DNA from 4 places in the Weizmannia sp. FSL W8-0676 genome. Region 4 is predicted to be linked to each of the others. Evidence: predicted binding sites of a transcription regulator. Region 4 holds the regulator's gene; each other region holds the start of a gene.
What was found. Region 4 encodes LexA, which represses DNA repair genes until DNA is damaged. Its sites were predicted from a motif close to CGAACATATGTTCG; they were not measured.
Positions count from the first base shown of each region.

Region 1: the regulator LexA is predicted to act here: its motif matches at 3,329-3,342, upstream of NST20_RS04180 (DNA repair exonuclease).
Region 2: the regulator LexA is predicted to act here: its motif matches at 3,652-3,665, upstream of parE (DNA topoisomerase IV subunit B).
Region 3: the regulator LexA is predicted to act here: its motif matches at 2,419-2,432, upstream of NST20_RS08565 (DNA polymerase IV).

Region 1 is NZ_CP151954.1:888,110-894,036, reverse strand. It holds gene NST20_RS04185 (AAA family ATPase) at 1-2,017, opposite strand, end outside; gene NST20_RS04180 (DNA repair exonuclease) at 2,014-3,285, opposite strand; gene NST20_RS04175 (TIGR03943 family protein) at 3,408-4,262, opposite strand; gene NST20_RS04170 (permease) at 4,275-5,165, opposite strand; gene NST20_RS04165 (TerC family protein) at 5,397-5,927, shown strand, end outside.
Region 2 is NZ_CP151954.1:1,461,824-1,467,750, reverse strand. It holds gene parC (DNA topoisomerase IV subunit A) at 1-1,629, opposite strand, end outside; gene parE (DNA topoisomerase IV subunit B) at 1,626-3,605, opposite strand; gene NST20_RS07085 (CoA-binding protein) at 3,855-4,268, opposite strand; gene plsY (glycerol-3-phosphate 1-O-acyltransferase PlsY) at 4,447-5,046, shown strand; gene NST20_RS07075 (HesB/YadR/YfhF family protein) at 5,176-5,469, shown strand; gene NST20_RS07070 (hypothetical protein) at 5,523-5,825, opposite strand; gene NST20_RS07065 (thioesterase family protein) at 5,841-5,927, opposite strand, start outside.
Region 3 is NZ_CP151954.1:1,748,507-1,754,433, reverse strand. It holds gene NST20_RS08575 (IS110 family transposase) at 1-922, shown strand, start outside; gene NST20_RS08570 (SDR family oxidoreductase) at 1,558-2,355, shown strand; gene NST20_RS08565 (DNA polymerase IV) at 2,507-3,742, shown strand; gene NST20_RS08560 (YolD-like family protein) at 3,739-4,080, shown strand; gene NST20_RS08555 (LysM peptidoglycan-binding domain-containing protein) at 4,197-5,606, opposite strand; gene NST20_RS08550 (alpha/beta hydrolase) at 5,682-5,927, opposite strand, start outside.
Region 4 is NZ_CP151954.1:1,627,771-1,633,697, forward strand. It holds gene NST20_RS07895 (recombinase family protein) at 1-205, opposite strand, end outside; gene NST20_RS07900 (LysM peptidoglycan-binding domain-containing protein) at 202-540, opposite strand; gene NST20_RS07905 (hypothetical protein) at 515-673, opposite strand; gene lexA (transcriptional repressor LexA) at 748-1,368, shown strand; gene glnA (type I glutamate--ammonia ligase) at 1,587-2,924, opposite strand; gene NST20_RS07920 (MerR family transcriptional regulator) at 2,994-3,383, opposite strand; gene NST20_RS07925 (dynamin family protein) at 3,478-5,927, opposite strand, start outside.

The DNA.
Region 1 (5,927 bases), 740 kb from region 4:
AGGCTTGCTGCAGCAACAAGATGCCTTCCTGGCGCAAAGGCCAGTTGACATGGAGCCGGGACCACAGTTTTTCCATCCTTTCTTCAAATGCCGACTGAGAGGCGGAAAGCTGCGCCAGTTTCTTTTCGATACGCGTCCGCTCGCGCATTTTCCCGCTTAATTCCGTCAAAAGTTGGAATGCATCGGGCAGCTGTCTGGGCCGGAAGCCGTCACCCAATTGCAAAGTTTGCCTGAAACGGCTGATTTCTGCCAGCAGCTGTCTTTCTTCCGCTTCCAGGCGCTGTTTCCGCTTTTGCATTTGCCGGCCGTTCTGTTCGCCTTCCTCAAGTTTCAAAATGAGCTGTTTCCAGTTTTCGCGCAGCTGTTTCTGCCGTTCATATTCATGCCAGTCCGTGTCCCCCTCTTTCCAATTCCGCAGTTCTTTTTCCTTTTCCCCCAGTTCCTGTTCGAGCGCGCGGATTTCTTGTTCCAACGGGTTCCGGTTTCCCTTGAAAGCATGGTAGCCTGACACGATTGCGCCGAGCACAAAAACGCCCAAAAACAAGTATTGCCCTGTGAGAAAACTCCACACGCCGGTCATCAGAAACAATAATGCAAGGCCGAAAAACAGGAAAGGGGGCTTCCGGACCTCATCCGCCATTTTTTTCAGGCGGGAAAGCTGCTGTTTCCCGCGCCTGATATCGGCTTCAAGCAATGATTTTTTTTCCTTTTCCTGCCGCTTTGCCGATAAATCGCGAAAAGCCTCTTCGGATACGAGCTCTTTTTCCAAAAGTGCGCATTCCTGCTCAACAGCGTTCATCCGGGCCCGCAAGTCCTCAAGCTGTGCCTGTAAAGCATCGCTGCGGGTACGGTGGCGGTCATACGCCCTTACGAGGGTGCTGAGCCTTTCTTTTGCCGCAATGCTTAAGTCAAGCTGTGGTACTTTTTCAACTTGCGATGCCGTAAGATGCAGCATTCCCGCTAATTCGGAGATTTGGCTGTCCAGGATGTCGCATTCAGATTGGAGGCGCTCCGTTTCCGCCTGCCACCCGCGGTATTGCGGCCAGTCATCAAGCAGCTTTTTGATCTCCCCTTCATGCCTGACAAAAAGCGGGTCCGGCTGCTCTCCTTCCATTTTTTCCACCAGCACCTGTTTCTGTTTTTTAACGGCTGACAGGCGCCCGGAAGAAGCGCGCCATTCCGACATCAGCCCGTCGAGGCGCCGGATTCCGTCAGCGGGGAAACGGACGGGGCCGATTTCCAAAAGCTGCAGTTTGACATGCTTTCTTTCCGCGTAGAGCGGCCAAAGGCTTGTGAGGTGTTCATACTGCTGAACCGTTCCCCTTAAGGCTTCCAGCTCCGCTTCCGCTTCTGCCTGTGCTGCTTCAAGCACTGCCAGCCGGGCTTTCCATTCGCCGTAACGGCCGTTTTCCGCTTTCAGGCGATTCAGTTCTTTTTCCATAGCCTGAAGTTTCCGGAGTTGCACGTTCAATACCGGTTTCCGCCCGTTCGGTTTAAAACGCGCTTCCATTTCCTTTTCGAGTTCCCGTTCCGCCGAAAGCAGCGCATCCGTCCCGATCGTCCCTGCGGCAAATAAATAGCGGCTGATATCATCGCCTGTTAATTTGCGGATTTCCTGGAGGCTTTGCAGATTAAAAGAATAAATGGACTGGAACATCTGCCGGTTCAGCCCGTTTAAAACATGTGCAAGCGCCTCTTCGCCGCCTGTTCTGCCATTTGCAAAAGTGACGGACACTTCTCCGGCTGCCCTTCCTTTTATCCGTTCCACCGTTATGTTTCCGTCTTTTTCTGTTTCCAGGACGAGCCGCCCGCCGTACACCGATGAAAATTTCGGCTCATAGCGCTGCCCGTTTTGCTGCCTTGAAGGAAACCCGAATAAAACGGCTTCGATAAAAGCCATGAAGGTTGATTTGCCGGCTTCGTTTTCCCCGTAAATGACCTGCAGATCTGAAAGGTTTTCCATATGAAAATCAACTAGCCGGCCAAAACCGTATATATGGACCTCCCGTATTTTCATCGTTTCCCCCTGCCTTTCAACTTCTCAAAAACAGCCGCTTCCGCTTCCAACAGGAGCCTCTGCTTTTCGTCTCCGTCCAAGTCCAGGTAGCGGCCCGCATACATGTGGCTGTACAGCGGGGAGACCGCTTCATCTACGGCGGTTTCTTCCAATTGCGCCAGCGTCTTCTTCATTTCCTGCAAAATAAAACCGTCATCCCGTTCGGATAAGAGGGCATTTTCAGGCAGTGTGATGCGGTGTACCCAGACAAAGTTGCGGTCTGCTTCTTCGCCTTCCTGCAGTACTTCCATCAGCTCGCCGTTTTTCACTTTTCCAAGTGCTTCATCATCGAGCAGATCCGGATCTTTTATATCCAATTGCAAAAATACGCCCTGCGCCTCTTTTCTTTCTTCTTCAAGGGCATTGCGGCAAACTGTGTACAGACGATTAAAATCATTTGCTCCTTTTACGGAAACAGTACGTTTTTCCCATAAAATGTCCGCTGTCTCATAGAATGCGGTATGCGTGCCAAGCGGATCCATTTCGGCAACCATACAGCCTTTCGGGCCCGTTTCTTTCCGATTTCTCCCCTGGATATTCCCGGGATAAATGATATAGGGATCCGTATGTAAAATCTGCTGTTTGTGGATATGGCCGAGCGCCCAGTAATCCATCCCCTTTTCCAGCAAATCCCGCAAGGCAAAAGGAGCATAAGGCTGGTGCATTTTCGTCCCGCCTTCAAGATAACCGTGCAGCATGCCAATATGGAAATCTGCCTCCCCCGTTTTCCTGTATTCATCCGTTTTATTCTCCAGCACGTGCCGCTTCGGGTAGCTGAACCCGTACACATGGACTTTCGACCCGTTTTTAGCTGTAAAGGATTTGGTTTCGACACGCTCGGAAAATATCCGGACATTTCCGGGCATGTCCAGTTTTGTCCATGACCCGCTTAAATGGTCGTGATTGCCGTGCAGCACAAATACGGCAATGCCGGCCTCTTTGAGCCGCTCAAACTGCTTCTTCAGCCTCACCTGAGCTTTCAGGCTGCGGTCTTCCCCGTCGTATAAATCCCCGCATATCAGCAGGAAATCCGCTTCTTTTTCAATTGTAAGGTTACAAACATTTTCAAATGCCCGGAAAGTGCTCTCCTTTACCCGTTCAAACAGCGCCGGCGGAAGCTTGCGTAGCCCCGCAAACGGGCTGTCAAGGTGCAGGTCGGACGCATGGACAAAGCGAATCCTTTTCAACGCCATCACTCTTTCGCGAAAAAATAAACGGCAGTTTGCCATTTTATTGTGAAATCCAAACTGTTCGTAATAAAACACATTTCACAGAATATATGTTCTATCTCCATTATAAAAGGTTTGGCACGTTCAGGCAACAAAAAAATGGCTGAACATGCCAAACCCGTTTAATTGTATTGCCGGTATACGTACGGATCTTTCGGCTCGCTGCTTTTATGGTAACTTGTTACTTTTAAATACGGGATATTCTCTTTAAACGGCGTATAGTACGTCGTATCCAGTTTCCCTTCAACCTCAATCCATGTATTTTCTTTCACGTTTGCCATATTGCCCGGAAAATCAACGAGCATCCCGTATACGCCGGCATCGGCAATACAGTGGATAATGCCAAACCGGAGCACAAACAGCTGATTCGCTTTAATATCATCCGTCCGGTAGACAAACCCTTTTATCGCCACCTTTTTGCCGATAAAATCCCCCGGATAATTGTAAATCGTTTCAAGCCCGTGGAAGTAATGGTCATCATCGAGGACGATGCTTTGCAATTTGCTGTACTTTTTTAAATCCGAATTTTCCATTTCTGTATACTGGTCCTTATCATAGTAAAGGCTGGAATTCGGCCGCAAAATCTGGTGATTGGCATACTGGTCCTTATCATTGTCAATCATCGAAAAGTGGAAGCCTTTTGCTTTGACAACGGTGGAATTCAAGGTGGCCACCGGAAGAAAAATGCCCGTTACAATCGGGATTAAAATCATGCCGTACGTAAACACTTTTTTGTACCATGTATTTTCATCCGTTTCATGGGAATGGCCGTGGTGGGCGCCGTGATGATGGTCATGCGCCCCGTTTCCCGCCCTGACCCATTTCACGAGCTGGTATAAACATAAAAAGCCCATTGCAAAAATCATGGAAAACGACAAATACGCATACTTCATATTGATATATTTGCTAATATCCCCTGTCGCGTGCAGCTTCATAAAAAAATACGCGAAGCCGAACAATACGATAAATCGCAACATTTTAAACACCTTCTATATTAAGAATGCACCCGTGAACACAAAAACGATAATCAGCCCGATCATCGAAAAGACAAACTTTCTTTTAAATGAATGCATCATCATGAGCAGATTTTTAATATCCACCATGGCGCCAAATACTAAAAATGCAAGAATGGCCGGCGTCCCGAACATCCCGTTGAAAGACGAGGCAATGAAGGCATCCGCCTCGGAACAGATCGACATGATAAAAGCGAGCAGCATCATAATCAGAATCGCCGCCATTTTTGTCTGTCCGAGCGACAGCAGCGTACTCGTCCGGAAGAAGGTCTGCATGGCGGCAGAAATCAGGCCGCCAAACACGAGAAACTTCCCAACGGAAAAAAACTCATCAATCGCATGGTCGATCGTTCCGGTGATTTTTTGCAGAAAACCCGGTGCATGCTGTACTTCGCGGCCATGGTGGTGGTGCAATTTGGCCTCCACAAATTCGCGAAGCTGGTTTTCGGAAAAAAAATAAGAAATCGCAATCGCGGTTAAAACAGCAGTAAAAATCGCCAGCCCGCAACGAAGCAGTGCCATTTTCCAGGAATCGCCAAACGCGACAAACGTAGAAAAAATGACAACCGGGTTGATAATCGGCCCCGTCAGCATAAACGCGATGGCAGCAGAAAGCGGGACATTTTTCCGGACAAGCCTTTCCGTAATCGGGACAATGCCGCATTCGCAGGCCGGAAAAAGCGCGCCCATCCCGGTGCCGAATGCAATGGATAAAAAGCGGTTTTTCGGCATCACTTTTGCAATCATTTCCTCAGTGACAAACATCTGGATCACCGCTGAAATGAATACACCCAGCACAATAAAAGGCAACGCCTCGATGATAATGCTGATAAAAATGGTATTCATTTGCAATAAGGACTGGACCATAACGGCATATCGTCTCCTTTTTTCTATCACACTCACAAAAAAACTCTCCCAACTAGGATACTATAAGTCTTCTTTGGCGTAAATGAAGAAAACCGGGAAATGGCAGGCAAGCAGGAAAACCATGTGAAAAAATGATTTCCAATTTGATGAAACCCATGCGATTCTATTACTTTTTGGGCCGGACTGTGTTATGATAGTGTCAAATGAACTAGTATTAAGAACGTGAAGGGAATGAAGCAATTGCCGGTATCTATATTTGACTTTGGGTTGGTTGTTTCTGCCGGGGCTTTTGTTGCGCTGCTTAAGATCATTATGATCGATATCATTTTATCGGGCGACAATGCGGTTGTGATCGCCATGGCGACCCGGAAACTGCAACGCGAACAGCAAAACAAAGCGATTTTCTGGGGGACAGCCGGTGCGGTGATTTTAAGAATTCTGCTGGCAATGGCGATCGTTGCTTTGCTGAAAATTCCTTATGTAAATGTCATTGGCGGGCTTTTGCTTCTTTGGATCGCATATAAAGTGCTCGGCGGCGGAGATGAAAATGTCCAAGTCAGAGCAAAAAATGGGCTGCTCGTTTCGATCGGCACGATTATCATGACTGATGCAATTATGAGCCTCGACAATGTGGTGGCGCTGGCCGGTGCTTCAAACGGGCATATCGGCATGATTGCCCTCGGCGTTGCCATCAGTATTCCGGTTATGATATTCGGTTCAAAGATGATTGTAAAAGCGATGAACCGTTACAGCTGGATTGCC
Region 2 (5,927 bases), 170 kb from region 4:
CCGTTTAAAGAGCAGGCGGTCGCTGTCTTTAATAGCAAGGTCCCGGCCGTTTGAAGCGGTGTAAGAACGGATGCTTGTCCGTTTAATATAACCATCTTTCGTAATGGTGACCATCACATCTTCATTCGGGATCATTGCTTCCAGATTGATTTTTAGTTCCTGTATTTCCGCTTCAATCGTTGTCCTTCTGTTATCGGCGTATTTTTTCCGGATTTCTCTCAGTTCTTTTTTGATTACCGTGAACAGTTTTTTCTCGCTGGATAAAATCGCGAGATAGGTCTCAATTTTTTTCTCAAGGTCTTCCGCTTCATTCTGCAGCGTCGTAATATCCGTATTGGTCAGGCGGTAGAGCTGCAGCGTGACGATCGCTTCAGCCTGGGGCTCGGTAAAATCAAACTTTGCGATTAAGTTCGCTTTGGCATCTTTTTTATCTTTGGATGCCCGAATCGCCGCAATGACTTTATCGAGAATGGAAAGTGCCTTCATCAGGCCGTCGACAATATGCTTGCGGTCACGTGCTTTTTTGAGATCGAATGCCGTCCTTCTTGTGACCACTTCTTTCTGGTGTTCAATATAAGCATCAAGCAATTCGCGGAGTCCCATCAGCTGCGGGCGGCGGTTATGGATGGCCACCATATTGAAATTGTAGGAAACCTGGAGATCGGTGTTTTTAAATAAATAATTCAGGACGCTGTCTGCATCCGCATCTTTTTTCAGTTCGATCACAATCCGGAGCCCGGTCCGGTCAGTTTCATCACGGACTTCGGAAATGCCTTCCACTTTCCGGTCAATCCGGAGCTCGTCGATTTTTTTGACAAGATTGGCTTTATTGACTTCATAAGGAATCTCTGCGATGACAATCTGCTTCCGCCCGCCGCGGATCTCTTCAATCGATGTCCTGCCTCTTACGACCATTTTGCCTTTGCCAGTTTCATATGCTTTTTTAATCCCGTCAATTCCCTGGACAATGCCACCTGTTGGAAAATCAGGGCCTTTTATGACCGCCATCAGGTCGTCCACCGTGCAATCCGGGTTTTCCATCCGCATGATGGCCCCGTCAATGATCTCCCCGAGGTGGTGCGGTGGAATTTCGGTTGCATATCCGGCCGAGATGCCGGTCGAGCCGTTCACCAGCAGGTTGGGAAACCGGGCGGGCAGCACAACCGGCTCATTTGCGGTATCATCGAAATTCGGGATAAATTTAACCGTTTCTTTATCAATATCATGAAGGAGTTCGGATGCAATCGGGGCGAGCCTTGCTTCCGTATACCGCATGGCCGCGGCCGGGTCGCCGTCAATGCTCCCGTTATTGCCGTGCATCTCGATGAGCACATTTCGCAGCTTCCAGTCCTGGCTCATCCGCACCATCGCTTCATAAACGGAAGAATCCCCGTGCGGATGGTAGTTGCCGATGACGTTGCCGACCGTTTTTGCCGATTTCCGGAAATGCTTGTCAGCGGTGTTCCCCTCTACATGCATCGCATACAGAATCCGCCGCTGCACCGGCTTCAGGCCGTCCCGCGCATCCGGAAGGGCACGATCCTGGATAATATATTTGCTGTACCGGCCGAATCGGTCGCCCAGCACCTCTTCCAAAGGCAAATCTTGAAAACGTTCAGCCGTCTTCATCCGTTCATGTCCCCTTCCTCAATCATCAAATTCTCATTGTCTAAAATATTGGTATCGTCTTCAAGCCCGAATTCCACATGATTTTCAATCCATTGCCGGCGCGGTTCGACCTTATCGCCCATGAGCGTGGTCACCCGCCGTTCGGCACGGGCCGCATCATCAATGCGGACACGGATCAAAGTCCGCGTTTCCGGATTCATCGTCGTTTCCCAAAGCTGGTCGGCATTCATTTCGCCGAGCCCTTTGTAACGCTGCAGGATATAGCCGCGTCCGACTTTTTTGATCGTTTCATCCAATTCTTTTTCGGTCCACGCATATTCCACGATTTCTTTCCTGCCGGTGCCTTTGCTGACTTTATAAAGCGGCGGCAGCGCGATGTAAACTTTTCCCGCTTCGATCAAAGGCCGCATATAGCGGTAAAAGAACGTGAGAAGCAGCACCTGGATGTGGGCACCGTCCGTGTCGGCATCGGTCATGATAATGACTTTGTCGTAATTGACGTCTTCCAAATTGAATTCAGGGCCGACGCCGGCACCGATCGTATAAATAATGGTATTGATTTCTTCATTTTTAAAAATATCCGCAAGCTTTGCTTTTTCCGTGTTGATGACTTTTCCGCGCAGCGGCAAAACAGCCTGGAATTTCCGGTCGCGCCCCTGTTTCGCAGAACCGCCCGCCGAATCCCCTTCAACCAGATACAATTCATTCCGCTGCGGATTGCGGCTTTGCGCCGGCGTCAGCTTTCCGGATAAAGTCGTTTCCGATTTCTTCCGTTTTTTGCCGCTTCTGGCTTCTTCCCGCGCTTTCCTCGCTGCTTCCCTTGCCTGCGACGCCTTGATGGCTTTCCGGATCAAAAGATTGCTCGTATCCGGGTTTTCTTCAAGAAAATAAGACAGGTGCTCCGAAACAATCGTATCAACTGCAGAGCGGGCTTCGCTTGTGCCAAGTTTTCCTTTCGTCTGCCCTTCAAATTGGAGCAGCTCTTCCGGAATGCGGACGGAAATAATGGCGGACAGCCCTTCGCGGATATCCGTCCCTTCGAGGTTTTTATCTTTTTCTTTTAACAGTCCGGTTTTTCTTGCATAATCGTTCACGACGCGCGTCAAGGCCGTTTTTGCCCCAGCCTCGTGCGTGCCGCCGTCTTTCGTGCGCACGTTGTTCACGAAGGATAAAATGTTTTCCGAAAAGCCGTCGTTAAACTGAAAGGCAAATTCCGCTTCGATTCCGTTTGTTTCCCCTTCGATAAACACAACCGGATGGAGCACTTCTTTTCCTTCGTTCAAGTACTGGACAAAGGCTTCAATGCCGTTTTCGTAGTGGAACAGATCATGCCGCCCGAAACGTTCATCGGTGATTTCAATTTTTAACCCTTTTAAAAGAAAGGCCGATTCGCGCAACCGTTCGCATAATGTATCGTAATTAAAAGTGATGGTGCTGAAAATGGACGGGTCGGGTTTAAAGTGTATCGTTGTGCCGGTCTTATTGGTTTTCCCGGTTTTCTCAAGCGTTGTTTCCGGTTTGCCGCCGTCACGGAAACGCTGTTCATACACATAACCGTCGCGGTGTATCGTAACAACCAGCCATTCCGACAGGGCATTCACGACAGACGCGCCGACACCGTGCAGGCCGCCGCTCGTTTTATAGCCGCCCTGCCCGAATTTTCCGCCGGCGTGCAAAATCGTCAAGATCACTTCTGTCGTCGGTTTGCCGAGCTTGTGCATCCCGACCGGCATGCCACGCCCAAAATCCTGGACGCTGATGCTGTTATCTTTGTGAATGTTGACGATGATATGGTTTCCGTACCCGGACAGCGCCTCATCCACCGCATTGTCGACGATTTCATAGACAAGATGGTGTAAACCGCGCGCATCGGTCGACCCGATGTACATGCCCGGTCTTTTCCTTACTGCCTCCAGCCCTTCCAGCACCTGGATCGCATCATCGTTATATTCCAATATATTTTGTTTCTTCGCCACATCTATTCCCCTTTCAATTGCAAAGCACGTGCATCCGCCGTTCATAGGAACAAATATTCGTTCTCATTATAACATCATTTGCCGTTTTTATCATACTCATTTTATCGATAAAACGGAATTTGTAAAGGGTATGCGGAAATAACGCAGGGGCAAAGCAACGGTTATGGAACTTCTCCGGCAAACGGCCGCTTGATTGGGCAAATATAAAGAAAGCAAGCGCCCTTTAAGCTGGCGCCTGCATGAAAAAGCCTATTTTGTCAGGGCATGTTCCACTTTAATGCAGCGGTTCATCACTACCGTATAGCCTTTTTCTTTTAAAAACCGGTACGCTTCTTCGTTTTCGATGCCAAGTTGCGCCCAGAAAACATCCGCATCGATTTCATCAAACTCCCGTGCCAGCTCCGGCAAATATTCGGGCCGCCTGAAAATATCGACAATGTCCACATGGCCTTCGATATCTTTTAAAGACGGAACAGCCTTTTCCCCGAGAATTTCCGTTGCTTTCGGATTGACCGGAATAATCTCATAACCGGCATCCTGCATGGCTTTGGCTACCATATAAGATGTTTTTTCCGGGTTATTGCTCAATCCTACCACTGCAATCCGTTTTGCTTTTTGTAAAATTTCCCTGATTTCTTCCCTGCTCGGATTTTCTATTGCCATTTGATCAACCCCTCTCCTTTCTTGTACTTTCGCCAGTCCGGTCCCATCTTAAACATTCGCTTGATCTTTTCTAATTCCTGCCTGGCGCGAAAATCTGCACAGAATCGGCAAAAAATATTCCTCTTTCCTTTAAGAACATGCTACAATAAGCATAGATTTTTTCCAAGGAGTTTTGCACATGACTATTGCCCTGATGGTCCTTTTGGCTTACCTGCTCGGCTCAATCCCGACAGGCCTGATCGTTGGTAAGCTTTTTTACGGGATAGACATCCGCGAGCACGGCAGCGGGAATCTCGGCGCAACCAATACATTCCGCGTGCTCGGCATCAAAGCCGGCAGTGTCGTAACAGTGGTGGATATTCTGAAAGGGACGATTGCCACCTTATTGCCCCACTTTTTTGGACTGGAGCATACGGTGCACCCGCTTTTAATCGGGCTGATTGCGGTGATCGGCCATATGCTTCCGGTATTTGCCAAATTTAAAGGCGGCAAAGCGGTGGCCACTTCTGCAGGCGTTGTCCTTGCCTACCAATGGCCCTTGTTTGTTATGGTGATTATCGTCTTTTTGGTTACTTTAAAAATAAGCAAATATGTTTCGCTTTCTTCCATCATGGCGGCTTTTTTTGGCATCCTGTATACGCTCATTTATATGATCGTGACGCATGACTGGCCGCTGTTTGTCATCGTTCTGGCGCTCGCCTCTTTCATTATTTACCGCCATAAAGCCAATATTAAGCGGATTAAAAATAAGACCGAGCCGAAAGTCAAGTGGCTGTAAGGCAGCCGTTTTTTAAAACCCGATGTTTCCTGCAAACCCGGAACCGGTCCGGAGGCAAAAGGTTAGGGGAAAAGCGTGCTTTGGTCTATAATGAAAATGCAAAAGGCGCAGTTGGAAGGAAGTGGCGGCATGAAAATGCACATTACAGATGAGGCGGTAAACTGGTTTAAAAGGGAACTGGAACTGGATGACGGCGAATCCGTCCGCTTTTTTGCCAAATATGGCGGTTCCACGCCTATCCAGCACGGATTTTCACTTGGCGTTCAAAAGGACATTCCCGACGATCCGGCGGCGGCCGTTGAACGGAACGGCAATGCCTTTTTCATTGAAAGCACGGACGAATGGTATTTTGACGGCCATGATTTGTATATCGGGTATGACCCGAAACGGGATGAACCGGTATATGAATATAAAAAAGGTTAAAACCGGGATCATCCGGCAGCTTTTGCTTTTTTGCTGCCAGTGATGCCGGTTTTTCATTTTAAAAATTTTTTTGCTTCCGCAAGGCGCCCTTCTTTTTGCAAAATTTCTCGCTGCTTCCTGCCAAGCAGGTCGAAATGGCTGTAACCGTCTTTACGGACATGAATCCATTCTTTTTTTAGCTGGTAGCGCGCTCCCCATGCAGCTAGTTTCTCAAGATCTTTACAGCCGACTTTTGTGACCGATTTTGCGCCGGGGAAACGGTCGTCCAGCCAAAAATGCGTTAAAAACGCAATCTCCCCGCGGTCAATCGCCGCTTTCCACGCTTTAAGCTGGTTGCGGTGTATGCCAAAAGCCAAATCCATCCCCCCGCTTTATGATTTTTTTGCTTTTTCATATGCTTTATGCCATTTTGGGTAGAGGCGGCGGAACGAAACCGGTCGGAAGCTGTCTTTCTTTAC
Region 3 (5,927 bases), 120 kb from region 4:
TGCCGAGATGGACAAGACCGATCCCAAAGATGCCTGGGTAATTGCGGACCGCTTGCGTTTCGGGAGATTGCCGAAATCCGTGATTCAGTCAGAACAATACCTTGCCCTTCAACGGTTAACACGGATGCGCTATCACCTGATTCAAAGTTTAACCCGGGAACAACAGGTATTTTTGAATCATCTGTTTTTCAAATTCAGTGCCTTTAACCTTGAAGTGGATACATCGGTCTTCGGCCATGCCATAACGGAATTTTTGCTTGAGGCCTATAGCCTCGATGAAATTGCCCAAATGCCTCTGGAGGACTTAGCGATGTATCTCCAGACCAAAGGCCATGGCCGCTTTAGCGATCCCGAGGATTTGGCCGCATCCATCCAAAAAGCTGCCCGGTCCTCTTACCGGCTTTCTAAATGTGTGGAGGATTCGATTGACTTGGTCCTGGGCAGTTCTATTGAGATCATCCGGCATCTTAAACGCCAAATCAAGGATTTGGATAAGGCGATTGCCCGCGTTCTTGATGGAATCCCGAATACCCTCCAGACCATTCCGGGAATAGGCCCGGTGAGCTGTGCTGGGATTCTCGCTGAAATCGGCGACATTGAGCGCTTTGACGACCAAGCCGCGATCGCAAAATTTGCCGGATTGTTCTGGCCCCGCCACCAATCGGGTGATTTTGAGGCTGATGACAAAATGCTTGCGCGTACAGGCAATCGTTATCTCCGGTATTACCTGGTTGAGGCTGCCAATCTGGTCCGGCGACACGAACCTGAGTACCGCGCCTTTTACCAAAAGAAATATCGTGAGGTGCATAAGCACTCACACAAACGCGCCCTCGTCTTAACGGCAAGAAAACTGGTGCGCCTGATCGATGCGCTGCTCCGCAACGATCAAATTTATGCGCCGAAAAAGAAGGTGACGCGATGAGGTAACCAGGTAACCATCATCGATAGCCTGAACTTGAAAACTTCCAGATTATTCCAATTATCTGGAGGCTTAGTTCAGTATTGCCATTTTTATGACATAGAGCCAACAAAATTTCCAATTCACTTGTTTTTAACCCTTGACATCACACCGTAGGACTTTCAAAGCAAAAAACCCCTTCATCCGTAAAGGACGAAAGGGCATGTTCCGCGGTACCACCTTTATTGCAGGAATCCATCCTGCATCTCATTTGGTTAACGGTTTTCATCCGGTTTGGTTTTGCCAAACAGCTCACAGGCAGGTTCGACCGGGCAGCGGATGGCGGAGTCTTCCAGCCTGAGAACCCCGCTCTCTTGCATCATACCTGGCTTACTGGTCCTGGTCACAGCCGATCGCTTATCAAAATGGTATTACTTATTATGAAGAAAAATCGGGGAGTTGTCAAGGATGGTTCCACGAATTTTCAGATAAAAAATCCGTGCCCGGCGTGCATGCCGCAATGAACGCCTGACGGGTGTAAGCATGAAAATTAGCCGGCGCCATTTTTCAGAATAGGCATCCATGCCACGGCAAACGGCACCAGCTGAGGAAAAATGGACAAGCACAAATTTTCAGGATAGAAGGGAGAAAATGGCAACATGGCAAATAAACGGATCCGGAAGAAAACGGTCGTGATTACCGGTGCTTCCGGCGGCCTCGGGGAAAAAATCGCCTTTGCCGCCGCCAAAAACGGGGCTAACCTTGTTCTGCTCGCCAGAAGCCTTGACAAACTTGAAAAAATCAAGGCGGAGATCGAAGCAGTTTACCCGGTTTCGTGTCTGGCCGTCCGCTGCGATGTGGCGGAACACGGCAAAATTCCTGCTGTTTTTGAAGCGATTTATAACCGCTGCGGCCATATTGATGTGCTCGTGAACAATGCCGGTTTCGGCGTTTTTGATGAAGTGCAGGATATCCGCATGGAGGATGTCAGGGGGATGTTTGATGTCAATGTCATCGGGCTCATTGCCTGCACCAAGGCGGTTGTCCCGCATATGCAAAAAAACCGCGCCGGCCATATTATCAATATTGCTTCCCAGGCGGCCAAAATGGCGACCCCGAAATCAAGCGTCTATGCGGCGAGCAAGTTTGCGGTGCGCGGCTTTACGGACAGCCTCCGTATGGAAATGGCACGGTTCGGCGTCTATGTGACAGCCGTTCATCCCGGCCCGATTGCAACCGGTTTTTTCGACATTGCCGACCGGTCCGGCACTTACCGGAAAAATATTGAAAAATGGATGCTGGATCCCGAAAAACTTGCAGAAAAAGTTACAGATACGATGCTTGTAAACCGGCGTGAAATCAATGCGCCAAAATGGATGAATGCATCCGCCGCCATCCATGGGCTTTTCCCCGGGCTTGTGGAAAGGCTCGGACGGCGGGCTTTCTTTAAAAAATAGCAGCCGGTGTGATGCGCGTTTTGGAAAAATATAGCCCCTCTGCCTGAAAAAACAATTGGCGAAAGAACGTATATTCGTTTATAATGAGGAATAGAATAAGAACTATAGTTCGTGTTGGTTGTTCAGTTTCTAAGGTAAGAGGGGTTGAAAGATGAGCCAGCGTGTGATTTTTCTCGTCGATATGCAGTCTTTTTATGCAAGTGTGGAAAAAGCCGATCATCCGGCATACAGGGATAAACCCGTAATTGTATCGGGCGATCCGGCGCGCCGGTCCGGGGTGGTGCTCGCTGCCTGCCCGCTCGCGAAAAAGCGCGGCGTGAAGAATGCGCTCCGCCTGTGGGAAGCGCAGCAGCTCTGCCCGGATGCCGTCATCGTCCGGCCGCGCATGCAGCGCTATCTCGATGTATCGGTGCAGATTTCTTCGATTCTTGCCCGCTATACGGATATGGTTGAACCGTATTCAGTTGACGAGCAGTTCATGGATGTAACGGGCAGCAGGCGGCTGTTCGGGGAGCCGCGCGAGATCGCCGCGCAAATCCAGCGGGACATCATGGAAGAAACCGGCGTGTATGCTCGCTGCGGGATCGGGCCAAACAAAGTGCTGGCGAAAATGGCGTGCGACCATTTTGCAAAGAAAAACAAAACCGGCATTTTTGAACTGGACCATCATCATCTCAAAACGCATTTATGGCCTTTGCCGGTTGGCAGGATGTTCGGTGTCGGCAGCCGGATGGAGCAGCATCTGAAGCGGCTCGGCATTTATACAATCGGCGCGCTTGCCTGCTTTCCGCTTGCCGTTTTAAAAAAACGGTGGGGGATTGGCGGCCAGGTGCTGTGGGAGACGGCAAACGGTATTGATGAGTCGCCCGTCTTGCGGGAATCGCACGCCGGGCAGAAAGCGATCGGGCATGCGATGACACTGCCGCGCGACTACGCCGATTTTGAGCATGAAATCAAAGTCGCCCTTCTTGAACTTTGCGAGGAAGTCTGTTTCCGGGCGCGTACTTCAGGTGTCATGGGCGCTTGTGTTTCGGTCGGCTGCCAGGGGGCGGATGATGCACATCCGTCCGGCTTTCACCGCCAGATGACGCTTGCGGCACCGACAAACGGGACAATGGACGTTTACCGGGCGGCATGCCGGCTGTTTCTTTCGTTTTGGGACAAAAACCCGGTCCGCCGTATCAGCGTCGGGCTGTCGCGCCTGTCGCGGGATACTATCCGGCAGCTTGATCTGTTTGAAAACAGGGAGGGGGAAAGAAAGATCGGGTATGCGGTCGACCGTATCAAGCAGAAATACGGTTCCGGCGCCGTCATCCGCGCCGTGTCGCTGCTTGAGGCCGGTCAGGCGCTTGAACGTGCCAAAAAGATAGGAGGGCATTACAAATGAGCGGCCGCTTGCAGCGCGGCAACAAACTTTGGGAAGGGTCACGCATGTTTTTGCCCGAGCATAAGCAGGCGCTTTTAAAATGGCAGAAAGAACAGGAGAAACAGGCAAAACCCGAACTCGATGAGCAGCAGCTTGAAGAGATGAACCGCATGCTCGTATCTGCCTGCCGGCTGCACGTGCCGGTTACGGTCCGTTTCTTTGAAGCGGGGGATTTTCTTACAGCCACCGGTACCATTACAAAATTCCAGCCGCTTGAAAAAAGGCTGGAGCTGGCAGGGGAGACAGGGGAGCGGATATCGATCAAACTTTCCGCGGTGACGGAAGTGGAGCAGGCATGAAAAAAACCGGCAAGCCTGAAAAGGCCTGCCGGGCGGATTGTTTTCGTACGGGCGATGCAGGGAAATGCGGCAAAAAGCAGCATTCCATGAAACAGCATCCGTCCGTTTTTTGTGGATTACCGTTTTCTTGCTTGAATGAGCGCCTGCTGCACGACCCAGTTTTCGGGAAACGGATTGCCGAGCACCCAGTAGCTGATTCCGCGCAGCCCGTATTCGTTCAGCAAATTGATTTTTGCCCGCATGCTGCGCGCGTCTTCAAACCAGACTTCATGCTGCTGGCCTGATGCATCGGTGTAACGGAAATAAGGCGCCTGGTCGGTCGGGTGGTAGCGGATGTCAGCCCCGTACCGTGCCGCCAGGGAAACAGCTTCCTGCGGGCTGATCGTACGCGCCGTTGTGCCTGCGCGCCACGGGATTCTCCAGTCGCGCCCGTAAAGCGGCGCCCCCATCATGATTTTATTCCGCGGAATGACGGTAACGGCATAGTCAAGGACACGCCTCACTTCAGGAATCGGGGCGATGGCACGCGGCCTGCCGCCGGCCCATCCCCATTCATACGTCATCAAAATAACAAAATCAACGATCGCCCCGTGTGCGCCGTAATCGTGGGCTTCGTAAAGCAGCCCCGGCTGCGTGCCGGAAATTTTCGGCGCAAGCGCAGTCGAGACGAGCAGGCCTTCCGGGCGGAACCGGCGGACGACGCGCCTGAGAAACGCCGTATAACGGTCGCGGTCTTCCGGATACACGTATTCAAAATCAAAATTGATGCCCCTGTACCCTTTTTGCCGCATCGTGGCGAGAAGATTGCTGATCAAAGTTTCCTGCAATGTTTCATTGCGAAGCAGCCGGGCAGCCAGATCGGAGCTGAATCCTTCCGAAGTGAAATTGGCCAGGATTAAAAGTGGAAGGACGCCGTTTGCTTCCGCTGCCTGAAGGACGGAGCGGTCGTTGAGCGGCGTCAGGCTGCCGTCTTCGCGGAATGTATAGCGGAAAGGGGACAAGTACGTAAAATACAGCCCGAGCTGGTAAACTTCGGCGGTGCCCGCAGCGCCGAACCTGGTTGTATAGGCATTGACTTCTTTTACAGGGCGGCCGGGTGCGGGCACACGCAGCACCTGGCCAGCGGAAAGAGCCGTGCCGGGCAGCCGGTTCGCCTGGATAATGGCTCCCATGTCCGCCCCGTAAGTACGGGCAATGCTGTATAAAGTTTCACCTTGTGTTACCGTATGGTTCCGGTAGGGGATAAAAAGCACCTGCCCCGGAAAAAGCAAGGCGGGGTTGCGGAGCTGGTTGGCGTTTATAAGCGCTTGTGCCGGAACGCCGAGGCGTGCGGCAATCGTGCCGAGCTGGTCCCCTTCCTGGACGATGTACTGAAAGAACCGGTCAGGAACGGCAAGCGCCTGGCCGGGGACGAGCGGGGATGATGCAGTCAGCCCGTTTGCCAAAAAAAGCTGGGCAAGATCGGCATCGAGGCAGTTTGCAATCCGCCAAAGGGTATCGCCTTGCTGTACGGTATAGATTTCCATCATAGACACTCCCTGTTTTGATAGGCTCCTATACCATATTCAGCCACATGGGCGGACGTTCGCAAAAAAATGGCATTAAAGCTTACGGGGCGCCGCCATTTTTTCAAGAAATTCATCAATCGCCTGTTCATACTGTTCGCGGTTTAAGTTGAGCGACTGGGCGTGGGCGCCGTTTTCGGCAATAAACAGCTGCTTCGGCCCTTTTTTCTTTTCATACAGCGCTTTGGTCATCGCGGGCGGAATGTAGTCGTCCTTGGCGCTGTGGATAAAGAGGACCGGCTGTTTGATCCGGCCGACTACATCAATCGGCGACACACGGCG
Region 4 (5,927 bases):
CAACCTTTTCATTTCCAATGATATCAAGAAGTTCAAGGATACCGGGCCTGTCCAGGTCGTAGCCGCTTGCCCGGTCGCAGATCACCCCGGCCACTTGAAAACCGCGGGAATCCGAAAGCTTCTCCAGCTCTTCCCGCTGCCTCGCCAAAGAAGTTTCCTGGCTTTCTTTTTCCGTGCTTACTCTGCAATATAAAACAACTTTCATTTTTTCGTCTCCCATTGTGATTTCATCGCAAGTTCCCTTTTATCATCCCTGATTTCATTTTTTTCTACCGGAATGACAATTTTTTCGCCGGCTTTGATCATGTTGCCGTTAATCCCATTATGGCGCTCAACCCAGCTGATAAATGCTTCCCTCGACATTTTGCCCTGTTCTGCATACTGACCGGCGATATTCCAAAGCGTCTCGCCCTCTGTAACGCTGATTTTGATATAGTGTGGGGATGGATCCCGCAGACTTCCAATCATGAAAAATCCGAAAACAAGCGCAAGCCCTGCTAAAATCATAACATAATTATACTTTTTCCATAATCGTGACATCTCCATCTTCCTCCCGCGAATATTCGTTCGTCCAATCACCAGTTCTATTATAAAACGAACGCCTGTTTTTCGTCAACATTTTTTTCGAACTTACGTTTGTTTTATCTTCTGCAATGTGATATAATAATAGCAAATAATGGCATTCCTCCCGTTTGCGTCCCCGTACGCAGCGCGGGTGCCAAACAAAACTGCGACGAGGTGGATATAATGGCAAAACTATCAAAACGGCAACAGGCGATACTTGATTTCATCAAGCATGAAGTCAAAACAAAAGGCTATCCCCCTTCCGTGCGGGAAATTGGCCAGGCAGTCGGGCTTGCTTCCAGTTCAACTGTCCATGGCCATCTCGCAAGGCTTGAAAGCAAAGGGCTGATCAGGCGCGACCCTACAAAGCCGAGAGCGATTGAAATTTTGGACCATGATGAAGAAATACCGGCCCAAAATGTTGTCAATGTGCCTATCGTCGGAAAGGTAACAGCAGGCATACCGATTACGGCTGTAGAAAATATTGAAGAGTATTTTCCGCTTCCGGAACATCTTGTCCCGTCTGACGAGTCCGTCTATATGCTGGAAATCGAAGGGGACAGCATGGTGGATGCAGGGATTTTAAACGGCGATTATGTGATTGTCCGCTCCCAGCAGACGGCAAGCAACGGGGATATCGTGGTCGCCATGACAGATGAAAATGAAGCGACAGTAAAAAGATTTTTCAAGGAAAAAGACTACTTCCGGCTGCAGCCTGAAAACCAGACAATGGAACCGATCATATTGAAAAACGTCACCATTCTCGGCGTTGTCATCGGGCTGTACAGGCAAATGGTGCACTGATCAAAAAGAGGCAGTTTCGGCTGCTTCTTTTTTAATAGAGCATATGCGAGTTTGATGGCAAAAATGCCTGTGGCACTTGAGGTTTTCCGGGCTTCCAATCTATTTTTGAAGGAAAAAACGGGGCAATTATCGGGCATTTTGTTTTTCTGAGCGTGAGATGGGAAACTGCCCATTAAACAAAAACCCCTCAAAGCCTTACGCTTCAAGGGGTTTCTTGCTTAATACATTTCGATATACTGGTCGCGTTCCCATTGGTGGACTTGTGTGCGGAACATATCCCATTCAATTTCCTTTGCTTCAAGGAAGTGTTCGATGATGTGATCGCCAAGGGCGTCTACCATTACTTCATCCGATTTTAAGTTTTCCAGCGCCTGCAGCAGCGTGCCCGGGAGGTCGACAATGCCGGCTTCTTCTCTTTCTTCTTTCGTCATGACATAGATGTTGCGGTCGACTGGTTCCGGCGCCTGCAATTTGTTCGCGATGCCGTCAAGCCCTGCTTTTAACAGGACGGCGAGCGCGAGGTACGGGTTCGCAGACGGGTCAACACTGCGCACTTCAACGCGCGTGCTTAAGCCGCGGGAAGCCGGAATACGCATGAGCGGGCTGCGGTTGCGGGCGGACCAAGCAACATAACAAGGCGCTTCATAACCCGGCACAAGCCGTTTATAGGAGTTCACCGTCGGATTCGTTACGGCCGTAAAGTTCGGCGCATGCTTTATGATGCCGGCGATGAACTGGTATGCCGTATCGCTCAGCTGCAGTTCTGCATCGTTCGGATCATAGAATGCATTTTCTTTTCCTTTAAAGAGCGAAAGATTGGAGTGCATCCCGGAGCCGTTCACGCCAAACAACGGTTTCGGCATAAACGTCGCATGCAGGCCGTGTTTGCGTGCAATTGTCTTGACCACCAGTTTAAAGGTCTGGATATTGTCGCATGCCCTGACAGCATCCGCATATTTAAAATCAATTTCGTGCTGGCCAGGCGCAACTTCATGGTGGGATGCTTCAATTTCAAAGCCCATTTCCTCGAGTTCCAATACGATGTCGCGCCGGCAGTTTTCGCCAAGATCCGTCGGCGCCAGGTCAAAATAGCCACCGTTGTCATTCAGCTCAAGGGTCGGTTCATTTTTTTCATTCAGCTTAAAGAGGAAGAATTCCGGTTCAGGCCCAAGATTAAAACTCGTGAAGCCAAGTTCTTCCATTTCTTTCAATACTCGCTTCAGGTTATTCCGCGGATCTCCTTCAAACGGGGTGCCGTCCGGATTATAAATATCGCAAATCAGGCGGGCAACTTTCCCTTTCTCAGCCGTCCACGGGAAAATAACCCATGTATCATAGTCCGGATACAGATACATATCCGATTCTTCAATCCGGACAAATCCTTCAATCGAAGAGCCGTCGAACATGATTTTATTGTCGAGCGCTTTTTCAAGCTGGCTGAGCGGGATTTCGACGTTTTTAATCGTCCCTAAAATATCCGTGAACTGCAAGCGGATGAATTTCACATTTTGTTCTTCGGCATTCTTCAAAATATCTTCGCGTGTAAACTTAGGCATGAACAGTATTCCTCCCTTTAGGCAATAAAAAGTATATATCTAAGCTATAAAACTAGCTTTTCAACAACGTTAATGGAAAAAACGGGGCGCATCGCTCAACCGCTGGCTCGGGCTTTGAAAACGGCCGGCCTGCAGCAGTTCCTGGCGAAGCCGTTTGCGGATTTCTTCATCCGTTACATGATTTTTGACGAGTACCGGCCCGGTTCCGCGGTGGTCGTTCATCAATAAGATTTTTTTGATACCCGCAATATTGATCCCCTGATCCAGCAAATCTTTAATATCAAGAAGCCGGTCGACATCATTTAAGGAATAAAGGCGGCGGTTGCCTTCCGTCCTTGCCGGTGTAATCAGCTCATGTTCTTCATAATAACGGATCTGCCGGGCCGATAAATCTGTCAGTTTCATAACAGTCCCGATCGGCAAAAGCGGCATCGAACGGCGGATTTCTTTTCGACCCATGTTATACGCTCCTTTTCTTTATATTTTTACTATATTCGATGTGAGTTTTTTTGTCAACAAAATGTTAAGTTTTCTCACATCATTTTTATTGCCCTTAGGAAGGCAAAACGAGTTTTTCGCGGATTTCCATCCATTCTGCCACGTCCACGCTCTTTCTAAGGGCTTCAAGGCGGGCATCGAACTGTTCGGCAATATCGAGCAAAGCTTCCGATTGCATTTTTGCAAACTCTTCCTCCAGCCATGATCGGAACGAACCGGCAAGCTTTTCTCCCTGCACGTCAAGATACTGCTGTGCAAGCGGTTCGAACACGTCCTGCAGTTCTTCCTGCATGCCGGCTTTTCCTCCTTTTTCAAAAAAGGTGCGTGCATTTTTAAAATGGCGGAATGCCTTTTCAAAAGGCTTCAAATCCGTCTCCAAAAAAGCCGCAGGAAAATCAGGCGTAGCGTGTGCGCCCGCTTCAAACGTACTGACGGACAAATCAGGAAGCAAACGTTTTATCTCCCTGTTCCATTCCGCGCTTTGGGAGGCGAATAAATTCCGGCAATGGGCTTCAAGCCTTACATTTGTCGCCCGCATCTCCTGCGCAAAATCATAACCGACGAGTTCTGCAAGCTCCTGAAGGGCGCCCGGCAAATCTTTCGCTGCCTTTACCGTTGCCGGATTAAAAGCTTCCTTGAAAAAGTCGGCGAAGCGGTAAAAAACACGCTGTTTCACGTAATAGAGCAGCTCCTTCTGCTCCTGCATAACGCTGTCTGTGAAGAACGCCAGCTTTGTATTTTTCAAAATGGCTTCTGCCTCTTCCCGCCGTTTCCGGAGGAGTTCCCGTTTCGCTTTCTTTGTTTCAATTGATTCATTGGCATCGCGGATCACGGCATCCACCATTTCGAGGCCGCGTTCCAGCTCGTTTTGTGCGGACTGAAGCACCATATTCAGCAAATCATGGTCGAGAAATTGGCGGAACCCGGCTTCAAATTCGGCCATTTTCGCTTCCTTCCGCCTGCCTGAAAGCGCAAGCAGGCTTGATACACCATACAGGCGCGGGTTGCGGATGCCAAAATGGAGCAGCTGCCCCCTGACATAGTCCATCACTTCTTTATATTCTTCACCGGACGAGGCAAGATCAATCGCATTGACAATAAAAAACATCTTATCCAGTTCAAATGCTTCTTTTACCCGCCCGAGCTGGATGAGAAATTCCCTGTCTGCGCGCGCGAAGGCATGGTTATAGTATGTGACGAAGAAAACCGCATCCGAGTCTTTAATATATTCAAATGCCACGCCGGTATGACGGGCATTGATCGAGTCGGCTCCGGGCGTATCGACCAGCGTAATGCCAAGCCTTGTGAACGGGCAATCATAAAACAAATCAATGGACTCAACAAAACAAGACTGGGTTTCATCGGCAACAAACCGGCGGAACGCTTCCATTCCGGCATTCAAGTTCTGCCCGGCCCGCCCGTTGAAATCAGGGAAGCCTTTCGCAAAGGCACGCAAAAAAGAGAGATGGACTTTTTCGTTTGCTTTGCTCGTTTCTTTTGCGTGCAAAGTTTCAATTTTTTCAAGCGCTTCCCCGAAAGAACGGCAGCCGAGCCCGAAAACAGCGAGCGACTTGTTGACATCTTCCAGCATCTGTGCCTCCGTTTTCAGCTGGACGGCTGCCGTTTTATGCGGATGTGCCGCATCAGGCGGGCAGATCCGGCAAATGGCTGCTGTTGTCGGATTCGGTGAAACTGGCAGCACTTTTTCGCCGGCAAGCGCGTTTGCAAAAGACGATTTTCCCGCGCTGAACGCGCCGAACAGCGCAACGGTATAGCGGCGGTTTTTCAGGCGCCTGCTTTTTGTACTGAGCGTTTCGGTATACCGTTTAAAACCGTGCTGATCTTTTAGCAGCGTAATCGCCTGCTCCATTTTGGCAAGCGCGGTTTCAAGTGGCAATGTGCCGGCTTGTTTTTCTGCCGGGGCGGAGGTTTCTGTAGCCTTGCCGGTTTCTTCCGGCTGTTTTGCATCCTTTTCCCCGCGGTACACCCGGTAATGCGCCTTTTCATCCGCCCATTCTTTCTCTATTTCAGCCAGCAGCTGTTCCGGATGTGCGGCAGGTGCTTTCAGTTCAGCCCGTTTTTCGACAAGCTGCCTTTCTATTTTTTCAAGATGCCTGTAAGCCTCTGCCAGTTCTTTTGCCTGCCCGGCCTTTTTCCGGGCCATTTTAAGCTGTTCCTCTGTTTCCAAGGCAGCCTGCTTCAGGACGGGCGCTTTCCAATCGTCCCAAGCCTGGCGGGCGGAACGTTTTATTTCGTCCGAGACATTTTCGCAATAATGGAGGATGTAGTCGCCTGTCAGCCGGGCGCCCTCTTTTACCTGGGCGGCAAGCATTGCTTCGCTGAAATCTGCTTTAAGCATGCCGGCCTGTTGTTCCAGCATTTGCGCGCCAGCGAGATGGAGCGTTTTTAAAGCTTCTTGCGCCAGCGGGCGGAGATGCCAGTCGATTTGTGCCTCAACATTGGCTTTCAGGGCGGCATAGAAATCATGGAGCCGCTGTTTTCTTG